2 regions of the Stenotrophomonas sp. FSL W7-1447 genome follow, and region 1 is predicted to be linked to the other one. Evidence: riboswitches for the same ligand, from Rfam matches in the RefSeq annotation. Region 1 holds a riboswitch; the other holds the start of a gene.

Region 1 (4,191 bases):
CGGTGCCACCCGACGCGAAGGAGCTTCCGTCATGCACTACCTCGATAATCTTCTCCTCAACACCGACAGCTACAAGGCCAGCCATTGGCTGCAGTACCCCCCGGGTACCGATGCCACGTTCTTCTACGTCGAATCGCGTGGCGGCCTGCACGATCGCACGGTGTTCTTCGGCCTGCAGGCGATCCTCAAGGACGCGCTGGCACGGCCGGTCACCCACGACGACATCGACGACGCTGCTGCGGTGTTCGCCGCGCATGGCGAACCGTTCAACGAGACCGGCTGGCGCGATATCGTCGACCGGCTTGGCGGCCACCTGCCGGTACGCATCCGTGCCGTGCCCGAGGGCTGCGTGGTGCCCACCCACCAGGCACTGATGACGATCGAGTCGACCGATCCGGCCGCGTTCTGGGTGCCGTCGTACCTGGAAACGCTGCTGCTGCGCGTGTGGTATCCGGTCACCGTGGCCACCATCAGCTGGCACGCACGGCAGACGATTGCCGCGTTCCTGCAGCAGACCAGCGACGATCCGCAGGGGCAGCTGCCGTTCAAGCTGCACGACTTCGGCGCGCGCGGTGTATCGAGCCTGGAATCGGCCGCGCTGGGCGGTGCCGCGCACCTGGTCAACTTCCTCGGCACCGATACCGTATCGGCCCTGTGCCTGGCCCGCGCGCACTATCACGCGCCGATGGCCGGCTATTCGATTCCCGCCGCCGAGCACAGCACCATCACCAGCTGGGGCCGCGAGCGTGAAGTGGACGCCTACCGCAACATGCTGCGCCAGTTCGGCAAGCCCGGTGCGATCGTGGCGGTCGTGTCGGACAGCTATGACATCTACCGCGCGATCAGCGAGCACTGGGGTACCACCCTGCGCGATGCAGTGATCGCCTCGGGCGCCACCTTGGTCATCCGGCCCGACTCGGGCGACCCGGTGGAGGTGGTGGCCGAAAGCCTGCGCCGGCTGGATGAAGCATTCGGCCACGTGATCAACGGCAAGGGCTATCGCGTGCTCAACCACGTCCGGGTGATCCAGGGCGATGGCATCAACCCCGACACGATCCGCGCCATCCTGCAGCGCATCACGGGCGACGGTTACGCGGCCGACAACGTGGCCTTCGGCATGGGCGGCGCCCTGCTGCAGCGACTGGACCGCGACACGCAGAAGTTCGCGCTGAAGTGCTCGGCGGCACGGGTCGACGGTGAGTGGGTCGATGTATACAAGGATCCGGTCACCGATGCCGGCAAGACCAGCAAGCGTGGCCGCATGCGCCTGCTGCGCCGCCAGGGTGACGGCAGCCTGCATACGGTGCCACTGCCGGCCAACGGCGACGACACCCTGCCGGTCGGCTTCGAGGACGCGATGGTGACCGTGTGGGAGAACGGGCGCCTGCTGCACGACCAGCGGCTGGACGACATCCGGGCCCGGGCGGCGGCGGGATGCTGAAGGCGTTTGCGGGGGTCAGGGCCCGGTGCGGGTCAACGGGGATCCGACCCCGGGCCTTGACCCCTGCGGCCAACAGGTCCACCTTGCACACGCCGAAGGTATCCCTGCCGTGTCTGGATGGTGGCAGGGATTTAAACGGGAATCCGGTGAAGGCGCCTGGCGCGCCCATTCCGGAGCTGCCCCGCAGCGGTGAATGGAAACGAATCCTGCCAACAGCACTGGGCTCACGCCTGGGAAGCGGCAGGGAGTAGGTGGGCTGCGGCCCGTGTCCATCAGCCCGAATACCGGCCCCGGCCGGGGGACACGACCGTCCCCTGATTCGACCTGGACTCTCCGCGGGGAGGGTGCCGGGGCCGTCGTCGTCCTGCGCGTGCAGGCGGTGTGGCCGCGCGCGTCCTGTTCACGGTATCCGGCCAGCCCGCTTCCACGCCCTGACGCACCCGACGATGACCGAGTTCCAACGCCCCACCCTGACCCTGCCCGCCGACGGCAAGCGCCTGCTGCTGCATTCATGCTGCGCGCCCTGTTCCGGCGAAGTGATGGAAGCGATCACCGCCTCCGGGATCGACTACGCGATCTTCTTCTACAACCCGAACATCCACCCGGTGAAGGAGTACGAGCTGCGCAAGCAGGAGAACATCCGCTTCGCCGAGCAGCACGGCATTCCGTTCATCGATTGCGACTACGACACCGACAACTGGTTCAGCCGCGCACGCGGCATGGAGAACGAACCCCAGCGCGGCATCCGCTGCACGATGTGCTTCGACATGCGTTTCGAACGCACCGCGCTGTACGCGCACGAACACGGCTACGACACCATCAGTTCGTCGCTGGGCATCTCGCGCTGGAAGAACATGGCGCAGATCAACGACTGCGGCATCCGTGCCGCCTCGCGCTATGAAGGCCTGCAGTACTGGGACTACAACTGGCGCAAGGGCGGCGGTGCCAGCCGCATGATCGAGATCAGCAAGCGCGAGCAGTTCTACCAGCAGGAGTACTGCGGCTGCGTGTACTCGCTGCGCGATGCCAACCGCCACCGCCGCGAGAACGGCCGCGAGCGCATCAGGATCGGCCTGCTGTACTACGGACAGGCCGCTGGGACGCCGCAGGGCGATTGACGTGTGCGCATGGGGCGGCCACGCTGGTCGCCCCTTCTGTTGTACCGGAACTGCCATGACCGCCCTGCCCGCCGATGTCGCCCTGCTGGTGATCGACCTGCAGCCGGACTTCATGCCCGGGGGCGCCCTGGCCTGCGACCAGGGCGATGCGCTGGTGGCCCCCATTGCCGGACTGTTGGCGCAGCGCCGCTACCGCACGGTGGTGGCGACCCAGGACTGGCACCCGGCCGACCATGCCTCGTTCGCCAGCCAGCACCCGGGCCAGCGTCCGTTCGAGACCATCCTGCTGCACGCGCAGCCGCAGACCCTGTGGCCCGACCACTGCGTGCAGGGCAGCGCCGGTGCCGCCCTGCACCCGGGCGTGGACTGGACCACGGCCGACCTGATCCTGCGCAAGGGCACGCGCCAACAGGTGGATTCGTACAGCGCTTTCCGCGAGAACCACGGCCCCGAGGGCGAGCGCCCGGCCACCGGCCTGGCCGGCTGGCTGCATGAGCGGCGCATCCGCGAAGTGCACGTGTGCGGCCTGGCCCGCGATTACTGCGTACTGTGGAGCGCGCAGGACGCAGTGAAGTCCGGCTTCCGGGTGAAGTTCCTGTGGGACCTGACCCGGCCGGTGACCGAAGCCAATGACGCGATGGTGCGCGAGGCGCTGGGCAAGGCGGGGATCGCGATCGCCTGACCTACAACGGTCGTGCCGGCCGCTGGTACAACGCCTGGATCCCTGCAGTTGCCTACCAGCGGCCACTACCGGGTCACACCCGTGGGTAGCGCCGGGCCATGCCCGGCGGACCACGAAGGGGCAGCACGTTACCGGAACACCACCGTGCGGTGCCCGTTGAGCAGGATGCGGTGCTCCACATGGCGGCGCACGGCACGCGCCAGCACCAGCGATTCGGTATCACTGCCCAGCCGTACCAGTTCGCGCGGCGCCATCGCGTGGTCCACCCGGGCCACGTCCTGTTCGATGATCGGGCCTTCGTCCAGGTCCTCGGTGACGTAGTGCGCGGTGGCACCGATGATCTTGACCCCGCGCGCGTGTGCCTGGTGGTAGGGCTGCGCGCCCTTGAAGCTGGGCAGGAAGCTGTGGTGGATGTTGATCGCACGGCCGGCCAGCGCGCGGCACAGCGTGGGTGACAGGATCTGCATGTAGCGCGCCAGCACCACCAGGTCGATGCGCTCGCGCTCGACCAGATCGATGATCTGCTGCTCCTGCACCGCGCGCGTATCGGCGGTCACCGGCAGGTGGTGGAACGGCACCTGGTAGGAGGCGGCCAATGGCGCGAAGTCGGCGTGGTTGGACGCCACCGCCGCGATGTCGACCTTCAGCTGGCCGCTGTGGGCGCGGAACAGCAGGTCGTTGAGGCAATGCCCCTGTTTGCTGACCAGCACCAGCAGGCGTGCGCGGCGGCGGCCATCGTGCAGCTGCCAGTCCATGCCGAAGTCCTGGGCGAGCGTGGCCATCGCGGCGTGCACGGTCTCCAGCGGCAGGCCGGCATCGCGATCGAAATGCACGCGCAGGAAGAAGCGGCCGCTTTCCTCGTCGCCGAACTGCTGGGCGTCGAGGATGTTGCAGCCGTGGTCGAACAGCAGGCCGGACACGCGATAGACGATGCCGGTACGGTCGGGGCA
Region 2 (4,191 bases), 290 kb from region 1:
ACGCCGCCGGTCGTGAGGTCGACCTGGCCGAGGTGATGCCGGTCTTCATGGTGCACTACCGCGAGTGCCTGCTGCGCAGCCCGCGCCTGTTCGATGGCGTGGCCGACGCACTGGCGCAGCTGCGCGCGCGCGACGTGCCACTGGCGATCTGCACCAACAAGCCCGAAGCACTGGTGCCGCCCCTGCTGCAGCACCTGGGCATTGGTGATGCGTTCGCGCTGGTACTGGGGGGCGATTCGCTGCCGCAGCGCAAGCCCAGTGGCGAACCGCTGCGGCACATCGCTGCGCATTTCGCGCTGCCGGTGGACGCCTGCCTGATGGTGGGAGATTCGTTGACCGACTACCGCGCCGCCGAAGAGGCCGGCATGCCGATCGCGCTGGTGCGCTACGGCTACCCGCGCGGCCTGGATCTGGCCAGCGCGGATGCGGTGGCAGTGATCGACGACCTGCGTGAGTTGCCGGGGTTGGCCGCAGGCCGGTAACCCAGCCAACGCAACAGGTAGTGCCGGCCGCTGGCCGGCAACCCAGGGCCAACGCAACGGGTAGTGCCGGCCGCTGGCCGGCAACCCCGAGGACTTCGCCGAAGGTCATGATGTTGCCGCCCGCTGGCCGGCACCACCATGACCGTCGCGGTCATTTCGGCTGGTAACGCACGCTCAGCTGGTATTCGCGACCGGGCTGGTTGAACCACGCCACTGTTTCATAGCGGCGGTCGAACACGTTGGCAGCGCGCGCCAGCAGCGACCACTCCGGCGTCAACGCGTACTCGGCGCGCAGGTCCAGCGTACCGTAGCCGCCCACCTTCACCGCATTCGAGGCGTCGTCATAGCGCTTGCCCGCACCCTGCACGGTCAGGCCGGCACGGAAGTCCCCGAAGCGGCGATCGATGTCCAGGCGCGCAGTCTGCTGTGCACGACGCGGCAGCCAGTTGTCGAACTGGCTGCTGCCGCGGGTGCGGTTGCGCGGGTCGGTGTAGCTCAGCTGCGCGTTGAGGTCGAAGCCGGCCAGCAGCATGCCACCGGTCAGTTCGGCGCCGCGGATGCGCGCCTTCTCCACCTGCTGCATCCTGAACGTCGACGCATCGTAGGTGATCAGGTCATCGATGCGGGTCTCGTACACATCCAGGCCCCAATGCCAGCCCTGGCCCTGCTGCGAAACCCCCAGGTTGGCACTCTTGGACTTCTCCGGCTTCAACGTCGGCACGCCGCTCCACGGGTCGTACAGGTCGCTGAAGGTCGGCGCCTTGAACGCGGTGCCGTAGCTGGCATTGACGCGCAGGCCGTGGCCCAGTTCCATCGCCCAGCCGACACTGCCGGTGGCATGGTTGCCGAACTGCTGGTTGTCGTCGTTGCGCGCACTGGCCTGCAGCTGGTGGCGACCGAAGCGGCCCTGGTACTGCACGAACACGCCGGTGTTGCGACGGCTGTCGACCAGATAGCCGGCACTGCTGCCATCCAGGTTGTCCTGGCTCCAGTCCACACCGGTGCTCAGCAGCTGGCCCTCGGCCAAGCCGATGTCACCCTGCAGCGAGGCGCTGTCGCGGTGGGTCTGCGCACTGCCATGCGCACCGAAGTCGCCGACGTTGTCCGACTCGTTGTCGCTGCGGCCGACATTGGCGGTCAATGCCAGGCGCTCGGACGGGGTGTAGCGCACCTTGCCGGCCAGCACCTGCTGACGGGTTTCCGAGTAGTTGTAGTAACCGTCGTAGTGGTTCCTGCCGTCGGCACGCAGTGCGCTGCCTTCCACGCTCCACTGGTCGTTGAAGGTGTAGCCGCCGCGCAGGCTCTTGGACAGGTTGCGGTAGCCGTCGCGGTCATGTTCGTCGGCAAAGCAACCGGTGAACAGCGTTGCCGAGCCGCGGCAGGCATCGATGCCATCGGAATGCTGGTAGGCGATGTCGGCGCCGAACCAGCCGCGCTCGGTACCGCCGCCGATGCCGCCGCTGGCCTCGCGCAGGCCGTTGCTGCCACCGCCGAGCTGGAAGTGCGGTGCGAAGTCGCCCGGGTTACGGCGGGTGAAGATCTGGATCACGCCGCCGATGGCGTCGGCACCGTACAGGCTGGACTGCGGGCCACGCACGATCTCCACGCGCTCGATCTGCGCCAGCGGCAGGTCCTGGTACATCGCCAGGCCGAGGTCGGCGCTGTTGATGCGCACGCCATCGACCAGCACCACGGTGTGGCCCGAGTTGGTGCCGCGCAGGAACAGCGAGCTCTGCTTGCCCAGCCCGCCGGCATTGGTCAGGTTGATGCCGGCGCGGCCGCGCAGCAGTTCCTGCAGTGAAGTGGCCTGGCTGGATTCGATCTGGGCGCGGTCGATCACCTGCGCCGGCGCAATGCTGTCCTGCAGGGCGATCGGGGTGCGGGTGGCGGTGACCAGGATCTGGTCGAGCGCGGTGGTGTCATCGGCGGCCTGGACCAGCGCGGGCAGGGCGGCCAGCACGGCCAGGGACAGCATTCGGGACTGCAGCTTCATGGGGAACTCCAGGTGCCACGCACGCCCGCGTGGCGAAGGGGAGGAGCCGCGAAGGCAGGCATGCGCCGACGCCGCAGCGCAGGCTGCGGTCATCCAGCGCCATGCCCACCGCATCGCGACCTGAGGCTTCCGGGCCGGTCTCCGGGCTTGCCGCCGGGTGGCCGGGGGGCCACCGTCCAGGCGCCTTCCCATGCACAGGGCACAGTGGCGTTGTTGCCTGGAACTGACGTGCTTACCGTTGCGGGGGCAGCGCCGGCATGGCGTGGAATCACGCGTCACCGGCTTCCCGTTTCAACCTGCCGGCCGTGGCCGCAGGTCACCTGGAAGTGCGCGCAGTCTACGGCATCGCAGGCGGCCCGTAGCGCCGCGCTTGCTCGACTGCCTTTGCCATGCCTTTAGAATGGCCTCTTGATCCCGTGGTGCCGTTGCCGATGTCCGCCTGTTTTCCGCTGTTCCCGCGTTGCCTGTACAGGACGCGCGCATGATCCTCGACCTGGTCCGCCATGCCGGCAACGGTCGCGATGAGTTCCTCGATGGCCGCAGCGATCCACCGCAGCTGGCCCGCCTGCCGCAGGAACTGGTCGATGCCTACGCCGCGCAGCCCTGGGAGCGGGTGATCAGTTCGCCGCGGCTGCGCTCGCTGCACACGGCGATGGCCCTGGCCACCCCGCGCGGGCTGGACGTGGAAGCAGACGAGGAATGGGAAGAGCTGGATTTCGGCGATTGGGACGGGCAGTCGCTGTTCGACCTGCCGGAGGATGCACTCGCTGCCTTCCACGCCGATCCGCATGCGTTCCCACCGCCGAACGGCGAAAGCTGGGGCCACTTCGAGCGGCGCATCGCGCGCGCGCTCGACCGCCTGCTGGACGAGGATGATCCGGTGCCGACGCTGGTGGTTAGCCATGGTGGCCCGCTGCGCATGGTGCTGTCGCAGGTCTGCGGCCTGCCGATGTCGCTGTGCTGGGCGCTGCGCATCGACCACGGCACGCGCCTGCGGGTATGGCTGGAACGTGGCGAAGCCGGGCTGGCAGGCGAGCTGCTGGAACTGCAGCAGCCGTAACCCCTCGCTAGTGCCGGCCGCTGGCCGCCAGCCCGAGGAACGTTGAAAGACCATGCAGTTGCCGGCCAGCGGCCGGCACTACCGGTGCTATCAATCCTCGTCCGCACCCTCGGCAACGCTGTCTTCAGCGTCATCGTCCGCATCGAAGCGCTGTTCGTGCACCGGGCCCGAGGCGGGGCCGGCCGCCTTCAGCGGATGCGCGGCGATGCGTGCTTCGTAATCCTGCACCAGCGCCTCACGCTGCGGCTCGCTGAGTTCCTGCCAGTGGCAGTCCAGCAACGCGCCTTCCAGCGAGTACAGCAGGTTCAGGCTGGGCTTGAAGCCGGCGCGCTTGACCTTGACGAAGGCGCCCACCGCACCGATCGCGACCAGATCCTCGCGGCTGCGCAGGCCGACCTGGCGCAGCCATGCCGCGCTCTTGGGGCCGATGTTGCGCAGCTTGGGTGCGCTCATCCCAGCGCCTCGACAAATACCCGGGCGATGGCTTCCAGGCCGGCCTGGTCATCGGCGTCGAAGCGGCCGATCTTCGGGCTGTCGATGTCGAACACGCCGATCAGTTCATCACCGCGCAGCAGCGGAACCACCAGTTCCGAGCGCGAGGCCGAATCGCAGGCGATGTGGCCGGGGAAGGCATCGACGTCGTCCACGCGCTGGGT

Evidence for each region. A riboswitch is a leader RNA that binds a small molecule or an ion and turns the genes downstream of it on or off. The one in region 1 is predicted to bind cobalamin.
Region 2: linked by a shared signal. The riboswitch ahead of btuB (TonB-dependent vitamin B12 receptor) and the one ahead of NSQ78_RS01190 (epoxyqueuosine reductase QueH) in region 1 are both predicted to bind cobalamin.

Annotation. Positions count from the first base shown of each region.
Region 1 covers NZ_CP150199.1:286,324-290,514, reverse strand. Annotated here, with positions in the region: gene NSQ78_RS01195 (nicotinate phosphoribosyltransferase) at 32-1,441, shown strand; cobalamin riboswitch at 1,521-1,749, shown strand; gene NSQ78_RS01190 (epoxyqueuosine reductase QueH) at 1,888-2,559, shown strand; gene pncA (bifunctional nicotinamidase/pyrazinamidase) at 2,615-3,241, shown strand; gene purU (formyltetrahydrofolate deformylase) at 3,370-4,191, opposite strand, start outside.
Region 2 covers NZ_CP150199.1:580,584-584,774, forward strand. Annotated here, with positions in the region: gene gph (phosphoglycolate phosphatase) at 1-482, shown strand, start outside; gene btuB (TonB-dependent vitamin B12 receptor) at 634-2,475, opposite strand; cobalamin riboswitch at 2,590-2,814, opposite strand; gene NSQ78_RS02685 (histidine phosphatase family protein) at 2,957-3,535, shown strand; gene NSQ78_RS02690 (TfoX/Sxy family protein) at 3,626-3,988, opposite strand; gene NSQ78_RS02695 (GAF domain-containing protein) at 3,985-4,191, opposite strand, start outside.